One region of the Clostridioides sp. LIBA-7678 genome, then DNA from elsewhere that is predicted to be linked to it. Evidence: riboswitches for the same ligand, from Rfam matches in the RefSeq annotation. Region 1 holds a riboswitch; each other region holds the start of a gene.

Evidence for each region. Region 1 has a riboswitch for S-adenosylmethionine ahead of ACTG46_RS09865 (O-acetylhomoserine aminocarboxypropyltransferase/cysteine synthase family protein). Riboswitches for the same ligand answer to the same signal wherever they lie in the genome.
Region 2: it holds a riboswitch for S-adenosylmethionine, as region 1 does, so the genes downstream of both, ACTG46_RS08025 (methionine ABC transporter ATP-binding protein) here and ACTG46_RS09865 (O-acetylhomoserine aminocarboxypropyltransferase/cysteine synthase family protein) in region 1, are expected to answer to the same signal.
Region 3: it holds a riboswitch for S-adenosylmethionine, as region 1 does, so the genes downstream of both, metK (methionine adenosyltransferase) here and ACTG46_RS09865 (O-acetylhomoserine aminocarboxypropyltransferase/cysteine synthase family protein) in region 1, are expected to answer to the same signal.

The regions. Positions count from the first base shown of each region.
Region 1 covers NZ_CP196987.1:2,035,977-2,040,271, reverse strand. The annotation lists gene ACTG46_RS09870 (homoserine O-acetyltransferase/O-succinyltransferase family protein) at 303-1,064, opposite strand; gene ACTG46_RS09865 (O-acetylhomoserine aminocarboxypropyltransferase/cysteine synthase family protein) at 1,094-2,359, opposite strand; SAM riboswitch class I at 2,469-2,571, opposite strand; gene ACTG46_RS09860 (cation-translocating P-type ATPase) at 2,625-4,295, opposite strand, start outside.
Region 2 covers NZ_CP196987.1:1,634,371-1,638,665, forward strand. The annotation lists gene ACTG46_RS08010 (NrtA/SsuA/CpmA family ABC transporter substrate-binding protein) at 1-430, shown strand, start outside; gene ACTG46_RS08015 (DUF3793 family protein) at 516-1,112, opposite strand; gene ACTG46_RS08020 (hypothetical protein) at 1,358-1,957, shown strand; SAM riboswitch class I at 2,264-2,370, shown strand; gene ACTG46_RS08025 (methionine ABC transporter ATP-binding protein) at 2,487-3,452, shown strand; gene ACTG46_RS08030 (methionine ABC transporter permease) at 3,445-4,101, shown strand; gene ACTG46_RS08035 (MetQ/NlpA family ABC transporter substrate-binding protein) at 4,138-4,295, shown strand, end outside.
Region 3 covers NZ_CP196987.1:177,372-181,666, forward strand. The annotation lists gene mreB (rod shape-determining protein MreB) at 27-1,046, shown strand; gene fabZ (3-hydroxyacyl-ACP dehydratase FabZ) at 1,062-1,490, shown strand; gene yyaC (spore protease YyaC) at 1,601-2,110, opposite strand; SAM riboswitch class I at 2,299-2,402, shown strand; gene metK (methionine adenosyltransferase) at 2,539-3,732, shown strand; gene ACTG46_RS01220 (YkvI family membrane protein) at 4,051-4,295, shown strand, end outside.

The DNA.
Region 1 (4,295 bases):
TGAATTTTTGAACCTTTCATTCGGAAATTCGTCAGAGCTTCTTACACTCATTCTAACCATAGATATTTTATAGACCTCCAGCCTATCACATGTTCGACTACCTCTAGTTCGCTTTTCCTTTTAAGATTTCAGTTGGGCTTTACTTTCTTAAATTAGGACATGCTCTCAGCTGACTTCACCAAGCTTATAACAACTAATCTTTTGTCTAATTAGATGCTATTTGGAGTATTAAGGTTGCCTTTCAGGACGTTACTCCTTCATTCGACATATCAATTGTTTAGTTCTCCAAACTATTATATTTCTTAGTTTGTGGCGTAACTTTTCACTACGCAACGTGTCGCACTATCATATTCACCATGCCCCATTACAAATACATCTCTTGAGTTTGTAATTATATAAGGACCAGCTTCTTTAGAATGGCTTACAATACTCAATTCTTTATTATTTCTTAGAGCTTCAGTATTTATAGTAGTGTGTCTTGAATGTGGAGCAAAAAATTCTTTTTCAAATCCATCTACTATTTTACTATTTTTATCTACTTTATGCTTAAATACCCCAAAACATTTTTGACTTAATGGAAGTTTTTTTACATTGTAGTATTTGTAAAGACTTGCTTGAGCTGCCCAACATATATATAATGTAGATTTAGTTTTTCTTTTAGAATAATCCATAATTTCTTCTAGTTCATCCCAATAATCAACTTCTTCAAACTCCATTTGTTCAACTGGAGCTCCTGTTATTATAAAACCATCAAAGTGTTCTTCTTTGGCTTCATCAAATGTTTTATAAAAATCCTTAACATACTCATTGCATACTCTCTTACTTTCTCTTGTTGAGATTTTAATAAATTCCACAGATACATTAAATCCTGTTTTATCTATTCTTCTAAGTAAATCTAATTCTGTATCCATCTTTATAGGCATTAGATTCAATATAGCTATCTTTGTATCTATATTCTCTTCATATTTTAATTCTTTATTAAAATCTTCTTTGTAAATTACATCTATTCCTTCATCCAATAATTTATTAATAACAGGTAATCCTTTTGGTAGTATTAAAGCCATATCTTTTCACTTCTCTTTCTCTTAGACTATTAGAAATTTAAAGCTTGATTTAAATCAGCTATTAAATCCTCTACATTTTCTATTCCAACGGACAATCTTATTAGTGAAGGTAATACTCCAGATGCAATTAATTGTTCTTCTGTTAACTGTCTATGAGTAGTTGAAGCTGGATGTATAACACATGTTCTTACATCTGAAACATGTGTAACTAAAGATGCTATCTGTAATTTTTCCACAAATTTTTTGGCATTTTCTAATCCACCTCTTACTCCAAATGATAAAACTCCACTACATCCTTTTGATAGATACTTTTTGGCATTCTCATAATACTTATTATCTTCAAGTCCTGGATAGTTAATCCAATCTACATTTTCATGTTTTTCTAAAAACTTAGCTATTTTAAGTGCGTTTTCACTGTGTCTCTCCATTCTAAGGTGAAGTGTTTCAACATTTAAATTAGTAAGATATGCATTAAATGGGCTTAAACAATTTCCATAATCTCTAAGTAGTTGAACTCGTGCCTTAGTTGCATATGCAGCATTTCCAAATTTTTGAGTATAGCTTATTCCATGATATGTTGGGTCTGGTTCAACTAACTCTGGAAACTTTCCATTATCCCAATTGAAGTTTCCACCATCTACTATAATCCCCCCAACACTTGAAGCATGCCCATCTAAATACTTTGTAGTAGAATGAGTAACTATGTTTGCCCCATATTTTAGAGGATTGCAAAGCACTGGAGATGCTAGTGAATTATCAACTATAAATGGAACATTAACTCTCTTAGCCACATTTGCTATTTTTTCAAAATCTATAACTTCAAGAGTTGGATTCGCAAGTGTTTCTGCAAACACAACTTTAGTATTTTCATTTGCAAGTTTTACTATTTCATCTTCACTTGAATCTAAATCAAATGATATTAAATCTATTCCAAATTTTTTAAGACTAGGTCCCAATAAATTGAATGTCCCTCCATATACTTTTGAGGAACAAAGTATACTATCTCCTGATTTACATACATTTAAAACAGCTAACATATTTGCAGATTGACCTGATGATACAGCCACAGAAGATACTCCCCCTTCTAACAAACTTATTTTTTCTTCAAAGGCTTGAACAGTTGGATTACTTATTCTTGAATACATATGTCCATCAACTTTCAAATCAAATAGGTCAGCAAGTTGGTCTATACTACTATATTTAAAAGTTGTACTTTGATATAAAGGTAAGACTCTTGGTTCTCCATTTCCTGGTTTATAATTTCCTTGTACACATATTGTTTCTTTGTTATACATTTTTGTATCCCCCTTAGATTTTAGTAAAAAAAATTAAACTATTTACCAGATGAGATTTAAAATAAATAAAGCCTGAGTATATAACTCAGGCTCTGTATAAGCTTAATTATACTCATCTCTCAGCTTTCGCCGCAGGATTTAGCACCAATGTATATAAATATACTGGTTGCCGGGTTTCATAGGGCCAGTCCCTCCACCTCTCTGGATAAGATTTATTTAATTTTTCTATGTTTTATATCTTATATATTTTTCCTAATTTTGTCAACTATTTTTTTGAAATTTTTCTTTTAATAACTTTTCCGACTTCTACTTGAACTACAGACATTGTAGCTAGAATGATTGTTATGAGCCATTCTGAACCATTTAAAATAGTTAAACTGAATGCATTTCTAAAGACAGGTACAAATAGTATTACTGCTATTAATAATGCAGAAGTTAAAAATGAAATTAAAAGAAATGGATTCTTACCATTATTTTTATTAAACATGGAATCTGTATTTGAACGCTGACTAAATGCTCTTAACATTTGTGAAAATGCTAATACACAAAATGCCATTGTTTGACCTACAGCATGATTTTCTATATTAAGACCAATTTTATATGCTAAAATAGTCATTATTGCCACAAATATACCTTGAGTAACTACTCTTTGTATAAGATTTTTTTCAAATAAGGTTGTTGATTTCACTGGCTGATGCTTCATTATATTTCTACTTGGTGGGTCAACTCCAAGCGCAAGGGCTGGAAGTGTAGCAGTTGCAAGGTTTACCCACAAAATATGAACTGCAAGAAGTGGAGTATCCCAATTTAATAATATTGCAACAAACAATGTAAGTATCTCTGCTATATTACCAACAAGTAAGAATTGTATAACTTTCTGTATATTTCTATATACACGTCTACCTTCTTTTATTGCATAAGCAATTGTTGTAAAGCTATCATCCATTAAAATCATATCAGAAGAATCTTTTGCAACGTCTGTACCACTTATACCCATAGCTATACCAATATCAGCAGATTTTAAGGCAGGAGAATCGTTTACTCCATCTCCAGTCATTGCTGGCACTTCTCCAATTCTTTTTAGAGATTGTATAATTCTAAGTTTATCAAATGGGGACACACGTGCAAATACTGTAGCATTTTTAACAGCCTCATCTAGCTCATCATCACTTAAATTATCAAGTTCATCACCAGATATAACAGTATTTCCTTCATTCCATATTCCTAATTCATGAGCTATTGTTGTAGCAGTAACTTTATGGTCACCAGTTATCATTATGGTTCTTATACCTGCTTCTTTACAAGTATTTACTGCATCAATTACCTCAGTTCTTGGAGGGTCAATCATACCAACCATACCTATAAATGTCAAATCATATTCTATATTTTCATTATCTTCTTTTGGTATAGATAAAATCTCACGCTTCGCAAAACCAAGTACACGCAGTGCATCTTTAGACATAGTAAGACATAATTCGTGTATATTCTTTTTATCCAATTCGGTAATATTTCTTTCACCTTTTGATGTTAATATTTTAGTACATAAGTCAAGAATTTCATCTACTGCACCTTTAGTATAAGCAGTAATCTTTCCATCTATATTATGAACAGTTGTCATACATTTTCTATCAGAATCAAAAGGCTGTTCAAATACACGTGGATATTCTTCTTCAAGAGCTTCTTGATCTATTCCAAATTTGTTAGCCATAAAAATTAATGCACCCTCTGTTGGGTCACCTAATATTTCATCTGTTTTATCTGGATTAATACATGCATCATTACAAAGTGCACCAGCATAAACAATCTCTTTATATACTAGTGGATGTTTTTCAGATGCAGTATCTATTGATGTAACTTTCCCAGATTCAAAATCTCCATTTACAGCAATATGTGTAACAGTCATCTTATTTAAAGTTAATGTACCAGTTTTATCACA
Region 2 (4,295 bases), 400 kb from region 1:
TGCTGCTTCTGCATTAGAAAGCAAAAGTGCTGATGTAGCAATGCTTGCAGGTCCAACGGCATTAAAAACAATAAACTCAGGTGCTAAGATGATTGTAAATGGAGAAGGCTTAGTTAGTGGAATAATAGTTACTGCAGTAAGTGATGATTTTGCTGAAAAATATCCTGAGTTAGTAAAAAGATTTATGAAAGTTCATGAAGAGACTTTAAAATATATGGATGAAAACAAGGATAAAGTAATGGATGTTGTATCTAAAGAAGTGGGGCTATCTTTAGATGAAACTAAAGAAATGTATTCTTGGTATGATTTTAGTTCTAAAATAACAGATAAAGATATAAAAGAGTTAGAAGACACACAAGAATTCTTAATGTCTAATGGAATGCAAGAGAAGAAAATAGATATTAAAGACATGTTGTACAATCAAAACTAGAATGTTAAATTAGAAAATACACCCTTTTTATTATGGAAACAGTATAGTAAAAGGGTGTATTTTTTATTACTATATAAAAATACAACTAAAAGCAACTTACTATTTTATCTACACTTATGTAGTCTAGTAACTTTCTCATTTTTTTACGATGAAGTAAAAACTTAGAATATGTGTCTTCTGATTGTTTTGTATCTCCGTAAACCTTCCAATATTTAATCATAGAAACTTCATAATTACTATATCCCATAAATCCAATCACATCTTTGAGAGGATATCCTAAAAAAATTCCTATTTCATCAGGAAAAGTATCACCCTTAAGCTTATCTACTAAATGTTCTAAATAAGCATTAACATTTGTATTTTGTTTGTATCCCAGAAATTTTAAAAAATTTACTGTTTTTTTACATTTTAGCCTTTCTGATAAAGCTTTTTTGTTTACAAATAAGATTTTTAATCCCTTTTTCTTTTTATCAATAACTATAAAATCTATCTTTTTACATTTATATAGATATTTGTAAATATCACTAATTTTTTCCTCTCTATTTACATCAGTAAATGAGATATTTATTATTTCAGCAGGTTTAGAACCTAAAAAGACAGGACCTAAAACTTCTAAAAGCCATTTTATATAAGATGATTCAATTTTATTTTTACAACAAAATTGTGAATTACAACAAGACATAAAAGATAACCTCCTTCAAATGAAAATTAATATCAATTAATTAGATTATACTATGAATGATAATCAATATCAATAATAAAAATATATTTTTTTTATTTAGTTACTTATTTATTATAATTTCCCAAAAAATAAATTATATCTTGTTTAATTTTAGTAAATAAAAAATAAAAATATAGAAATACTAAGTTAAGAAAGAAATATATTTAAATTTTTTGTAATACAAAACATCTAGGAGGGTAATAAAAATGAAATTAAAAAGAACCTTATTTGTAGGACTAGCGTTAGTATTAGCTATAGGAATGACTGCATGTACTAAAAAAACAGAAGAACCAAGTGAGAATGCAGGGAAAAATCCCAATGAATCAGTAAATAATAATGAAGGTTATATGAATTATTATTCAACAAGCTATAATGATTATATAGCAGGTTTAAATAGATATTCTATTTATGATACTCCAGAGAGTATAAATAATCAGTTTAAGGATAAAGAATATCCAGGAAATGAAAAATATTTAGCTGATGTGAAGGCTGCATATAAAGATAGTAGAGATAAAATACAATCATTTGTAACATCTCTTAAAAAAGATGGTAAAACAGAAGATACAGAATTAAAGAAAATGAATGATGAATTAATAACTGAAGGTGAAAGATTAATAAAAGATATAGATGAGAGAATAAAAAAATTAGATAATGTATCTGATGAAGATATGAAAAAAGGTCAAAATGACTTTATGAAGATAGTTCATGGAACAGAAGATGTTGGAAATGATATAGGTAGTGGTTTTAGAAAAATGATAAAAGATATGAATGATAGACTAGGAATAACAGGAAATAATAAAAAATAATAGAGTAAATATCTAGTTAGAAAATAAAAAAGTTTCACAATATATGGAAGCCCTAAAAGTATTATCTTTTTTGGGCTTCATATTTTTTATATTAATGATAAATTAATAATTACATAATATCATATAACTATTGAAAATACAAAGATTTAGACACTAGAAAGTCAATAAAAGATATCTATTTATTTTTAACTAAGAAAAACAAAAAATAAAAAATTTAAATAAATTTATTGACAAATATTATTAATGAATATATCATATATAACATAGCAACAAATGATAATCGAATTAAATTTTAAATTAAATAACGTCTTATCAAGAGTGGTGGAGGGACTGGCCCTTTGAAACCCGGCAACCAGTATATTTTATATACATTGGTGCTAAATCCTGCAACTAATATAGTTGATAGATGAGTATAAATAGCTTTCTAAGCCTGAGTTTATACTCAGGCTTTTATTTTGTTATATATAAATTAAAATACATAAGCGAGGATAAACATAAAAACTTAGCATAATAATAGGGAGGAAATTTTATGATTAGCATAAAAAATGTTAATAAGTATTATGGAAAGATTCAAGTACTTAAAGATGTAAGTATTGAAATAGAATCTGGAGAAATTTTTGGAATAATAGGTCATAGTGGAGCAGGAAAATCAACACTACTTAGATGTATAAATGGCTTAGAAGAATATCAAGAAGGTAATGTGCTTGTTTCTGATAAGGAAGTAAAGTCACTAAATGAAAAGCAAATGAGAGATTTAAGAAAAGAACTAGGCATGATTTTCCAACACTTTTCATTACTTGAGAGAAGAACTGTATTTGATAACGTAGCATTACCATTAGAATGTTTTGGATATACAAAATCAGAAATACAGAAAAGAGTTTTGGAGCTATTAGAAGTGGTTGGTATATCTGAAAAGAAAAATGATAAACCTAGGAACTTAAGTGGTGGTCAGAAACAAAGAGTTGCAATTGCCAGAGCTTTAGCACTAAATCCACAAGTACTTCTTTGTGATGAAGCAACTTCAGCATTAGACCCAAATACTACAAAATCAATTCTTTCATTACTTGAAGATATAAATAAAAAATTAGGAATAACAATAATTGTTGTAACTCATCAAATGGAAGTTATAAAACAGATTTGTGGAAGAGTAGCAATAATGGAAAATGGAGAAGTACTAGAGGTAGGAGATACAGAAGAGATTTTCTTAAGAAATACTAAGGGACTTAGAAAATTAATAGGTGAAGAAAGTATAATTTTACCAAAAGGAACAAATATAAAGATACTATTCCCTAAAGATATTTCTAATGACGCTATTATAACGACTATGGCAAGAGAACTAAATATAGATGTATCTATAATATTTGGTAAATTAGAACAATTTAAAGAAGATATTTTAGGTTCACTTATCATAAATGTTTCAGATAAAAGTGGGGAACAAGTAAAACAATATCTAACTAGTAAAGGCATAAGATGGGAGGAAATGATAAATGAATAGTTTAATCGACTTTTTAACAACACTATTTCCAAATGCATTGTTACAAACTTTGTATATGGTTATAGTACCAACTATAGTAGCAACAATATTAGGATTTATACTAGCAATCATATTAGTAGTTACAAAACCAGATGGATTAAAACCAAATAGCACAATAAATAGTGTTTTAGGGTTTATAGTAAATATATTTAGAAGTTTCCCATTTATGATACTTATAGTTGCAATGATTCCAATAACTAGATTAATCGTTGGAACAAGTATAGGGGAAACTGCTGCAATAGTACCAATAACTATTGGTGCAGCACCATTTATCGCTAGAATTATAGAAAGTTCGTTAAATGAAGTTGACAAAGGATTGATAGAAGCTGCAAGATCTTTTGGAGCTACAAAGAGACAAATAGTATTTAAAGTTATGATAAAAGAAGCTATGCCTTCAATAGTATCTGGAATTACATTATCAATAATATCTATACTTGGTTATACAGCTATGGCGGGTGCAGTAGGAGCTGGAGGATTAGGTAATGTAGCACTTATTTATGGATATCAAAGATTCGATACAGCAGTAATGGTGTATACAGTAATAGCACTTGTAATATTAGTTCAGATAATACAAGGTATAGGAAATCTAGCTTACAAGAAACTAAAATAATTTAATCATAAAAACTTTAAAGAGGGGGAGTAAAAAATGAAATTAAAAAAATTATTATCAGTAGCATTGGTGTCAGCAATAGCAATATCAGCAGTTGGTTGTTCAAACAAAGAGGATAAGAAAATACTAGTAGGGGCTTCATCAAATCCACACGCAAAGATACTGGAAGTAGCAAAACCTTTATTAAAAGAAAA
Region 3 (4,295 bases), 1.9 Mb from region 1:
AATATATAAATGAAGGAGTTGAAAAAATGGCTGGAGCTGATATAGGCATAGATTTAGGTACTGCAAACGTACTTGTTTATGTTAGTGGTAAGGGAATCGTTTTAGAAGAACCATCTGTTGTAGCAATAGATAATAGGACAGATTCTGTTTTAGCTGTGGGAGAAGAAGCTAAAAAAATGATAGGAAGAACACCAAGTAATATAGTTGCTATAAGACCTTTAAGAGATGGTGTAATTTCGGATTATGATGTAACTGAGAAGATGTTAAAATCTTTTATAGATAAGATAGTTGATAAAAAAGGATTTGGAAGATTCTTCATGCCAAGAATTATGGTATGTGTGCCAACTGGTGTTACAGAAGTAGAAAAAAGAGCAGTAGAGGATGCTACTAGACAAGCCGGAGCTAGAGAAGTATATATCATAGAAGAACCAATAGCAGCAGCCATAGGAGCTGGAGTAGACATATCACAACCTAATGGTAATATGATTATAGATATTGGTGGAGGGACTGTGGATATAGCCGTAATATCTCTAGGAGGAGCTGTTGTAAGTGAATCTATAAAAGTTGGTGGAGATAGATTTGATGATTCTATAGTTAAGTATATGAAAAAACAACACAATCTTCTTATAGGTGAAAGAACAGCAGAGAAAATTAAGTTTGAAATCGGTTCTGCATTTAAGAGAGAAGAAGAAAAATATATGAAGATAACAGGAAGAAACTTAATTACAGGGCTTCCTAGTTCTATAACTATAAATTCAACAGAAATGCTAGAAGCACTTAGAGAATGTGTTGAGCAAATAGTAGTTGCCACTCATGCTGTTTTAGAAAAAACACCCCCTGAATTAGCAGCAGATATAGGAGATGTTGGTATAATAATGACTGGTGGAGGTTCATTATTATACGGATTGGATAAAATAATAGAACAAAGAACAGGGATAACTGTTACAATAGCAGAGGAGCCATTGTCTTGTGTTGCAAAAGGGACAGGAATAGCTTTGGGTTCAATAGACTTACTTGAAACAGGTGGGTCTTTTAGAAGAAAATAATTAGGAGAGTTAAGAATGCTAAATATAGATGAAATAAAAAAATTAATACCACATAGATATCCATTTTTATTAGTGGACAAGATTACAGAGTTAGAAGTTGGGAAAAGAGCTGTTGGTATAAAAAATGTAACAGTGAATGAGCCATTTTTTCAAGGTCACTTTCCAGAATATCCATTGATGCCAGGAGTATTGATAGTAGAGGCTTTGGCACAAGTGTGTGGAGTTGCAATGATGTCTGTAGATGAAAATAAAGGAAAATTAGGTGTATTTGCAGGTATAGATAAGGTTAGAATTAAGAGAGAAGTAAGACCAGGAGACACATTAACTATGGAAGTTGAAATGACAACTCTTAGAAGAAATATAGCTAAGGCAGATGCTAAGGCATATGTTGGTGATGAGCTTGTCTGTAAAGGTGAATTAATGTTCGCTTTGGTGGAAAAGTAAAAATTCACAATATAAAAGTAAAAAGGTAGATAATTTGGAGTATTCAATTAGATACTCTAAAATATCTACCTTTTTATATAAAAAATTTTATCAGTTACTTCACATTGGACTTAGGTGGATACTAATAAAGCTAAGGCTATTGTTTCAGCTAAGTCCAATATAAAGCTAAGACGTATATTATTAAATGAAAGTCTATTATTTTCATCAATTTTATCTACAATTCCTACTATAGAATAATTTCCTATTTGAGGTAGTTTTTTGCCAACACCTTTTCCGGGCAGGATAGGTCCTTCTCTAATTTGTATATTACCTATGTTACTCTGCGACCCCAAGCAAGCATCTATAGCCAAGAAGTTACCTTGTATATGTGTATTTTTTATAGTATCTAAAGACTCATATATATTTAAGGCGTGAATAGGGTTATCTAGTGTACCGTAAACGGGGTATTTAAATTTACTGTTCTTAAGTATTGTTCCAACTAAAGGGCCTAAAGTATCACCTATAGCCCTGTCTGTTCCTATGCAAACAACAATCGTATTTTCATTAATTATAGTTTTTAGAACTGAACTTAGCATCTGTATAACATCATCATCGCTGTAATTTACTTTAGCTAAATACAATAGGAACACCCCCTTCAAAAAAATATATGAATAAAAAACAATAAAAAGACCTAACTTTAAATTTCAGATAGAGATAATATTTTATTTGTCTTACAAAAAAAGGAATGGGAAAAATATGACTAAAAATCTTGACAAAATTTTAAAAAAATAGTAAGCTAGTAAAGTAAAACAAAACTTAAATCTTGATTACCTTATCAAGAGCGGCTGAGGGATAGGCCCTGTGAAGCCCAGCAACCACCCAAATGGGAAAAGGTGCTAATTCCTACAAGACAAAAGTCTTGAAAGATGAGGTCAGTTAATTAGTATGCGATTACGATTATTAACCTCTTCTTATAAAGGAGAGGTTTTTTATTTTGAGTAAAATTTCTAAAATTAAAAATAAGGTAAAACCTATAATAAAAATTGAGAATGTATAAGGGGGAATAAAAATGGCAAGACATTTATTTACGTCAGAATCAGTTACAGAAGGACATCCTGATAAGATATGTGACCAAATATCAGATTCAATATTAGATGCATTATTAGAAAAAGACCCACAATCTAGAGTAGCTTGTGAAACTACAGTTACGACTGGATTAGTTTTAGTAGCAGGAGAAATAAGTACATCTGCTTATGTAGATATTCCTAAACTAGTAAGAGAAACAGTAAAAGAAATTGGATATACAAGAGCGAAATATGGATTCGACTGTGATACTTGTGCAGTTATAACTTCTATAGATGAGCAATCTGGAGACATAGCTATGGGAGTTGATGAAGGTCTAGAAAGTAAGACTGGAGAAGAAATAGAAGAAGAAATAGAAAAAGTCGGAGCTGGAGACCAAGGAATAATGTTTGGATTTGCATGTAATGAGACTCCAGAATTAATGCCACTTCCAATATCTTTAGCTCATAAATTATCAAGAAGACTTACAGAAGTTAGAAAGACAGGTATAGTTGATTATTTAAGACCAGATGGAAAAACTCAAGTTACTGTTGAATATGAAGGAAATAAAGCTGTAAGAGTACATACAGTTCTTATATCAGCTCAACATTGTGAAACAGTATCAAATGATAAAATAAGAGAAGATATAATTAATCATGTTATTAAAGCAGTTATACCAGCAGAATTACTTGATGAAGAAACTAAAATTTATATAAATCCAACAGGAAGATTTGTTATAGGAGGACCTCAAGGAGATACAGGTCTTACAGGAAGAAAAATAATAATAGATACTTATGGTGGATATTCTAGACATGGTGGAGGAGCTTTCTCAGGAAAAGACCCTACAAAAGTTGATAGATCTGCTGCTTATGCAGCTAGATATGTTGCTAAAAATATTGTTGCAGCTGGTCTTGCAGATAAATGCGAGATAGAACTTGCATACGCTATAGGTATAGCTAGACCGTTGTCTATATTCATAGATACTTTTGGGACAGGTAAAGTTTCAGAGGAAAAACTTGTTGAATTAGTAGAAAAACACTTTGATTTAAGACCAGGAGCTATAATAAGAGACTTAGATTTAAGAAAGCCTCTTTACAAAAAAGTTGCTGCTTATGGTCATTTTGGTAGAACTGATATAGATTTACCTTGGGAAAAAATTGACAAAGTTGAGCAATTAAGAAAAGATGCCTTAGGTGAATAATTTTTAATTAATAAACTGTTAGAATGTAATTTTATGATTATATTCTAACAGTTTTTTTATTGTAGATTAAATATTTTTAATAAATGTTAATTTCCCATCATATAATAGATAAACAGTATTTAATTAGATTAGTGTATTATATTTTTTAATATTATACTAAATCAGTACATATCATGGAAAATATGTTAAAGAATGGTTAAGATTGTGTTAACTACTGTTAAATAATTGAAAATATATTGAAATATCACAACAATACATCTAATATAATCTTAATAAACTTACACTTTAAAAATTATTTTAATTAGGGGGGAGTAGTGTATGTCAGGAAAAGTAAATATTAAAACTGTTATAAGTTTTGCTGGAGCTTATGTAGCTACTGTAATAGGTTCTGGATTTGCAACTGGTCAAGAGATATTGCAATTTTTTACGTTTTATGGATATGCTGGTATTATAGGTGGAATAATATCTATGGTATTATTTTCATGGTTTGGAGCAGAAGTTATAGATAAAGGAAGAGAGCTAAAACTTAAGGAGCCAATAAAGATTTATCAAGTATATTGTGG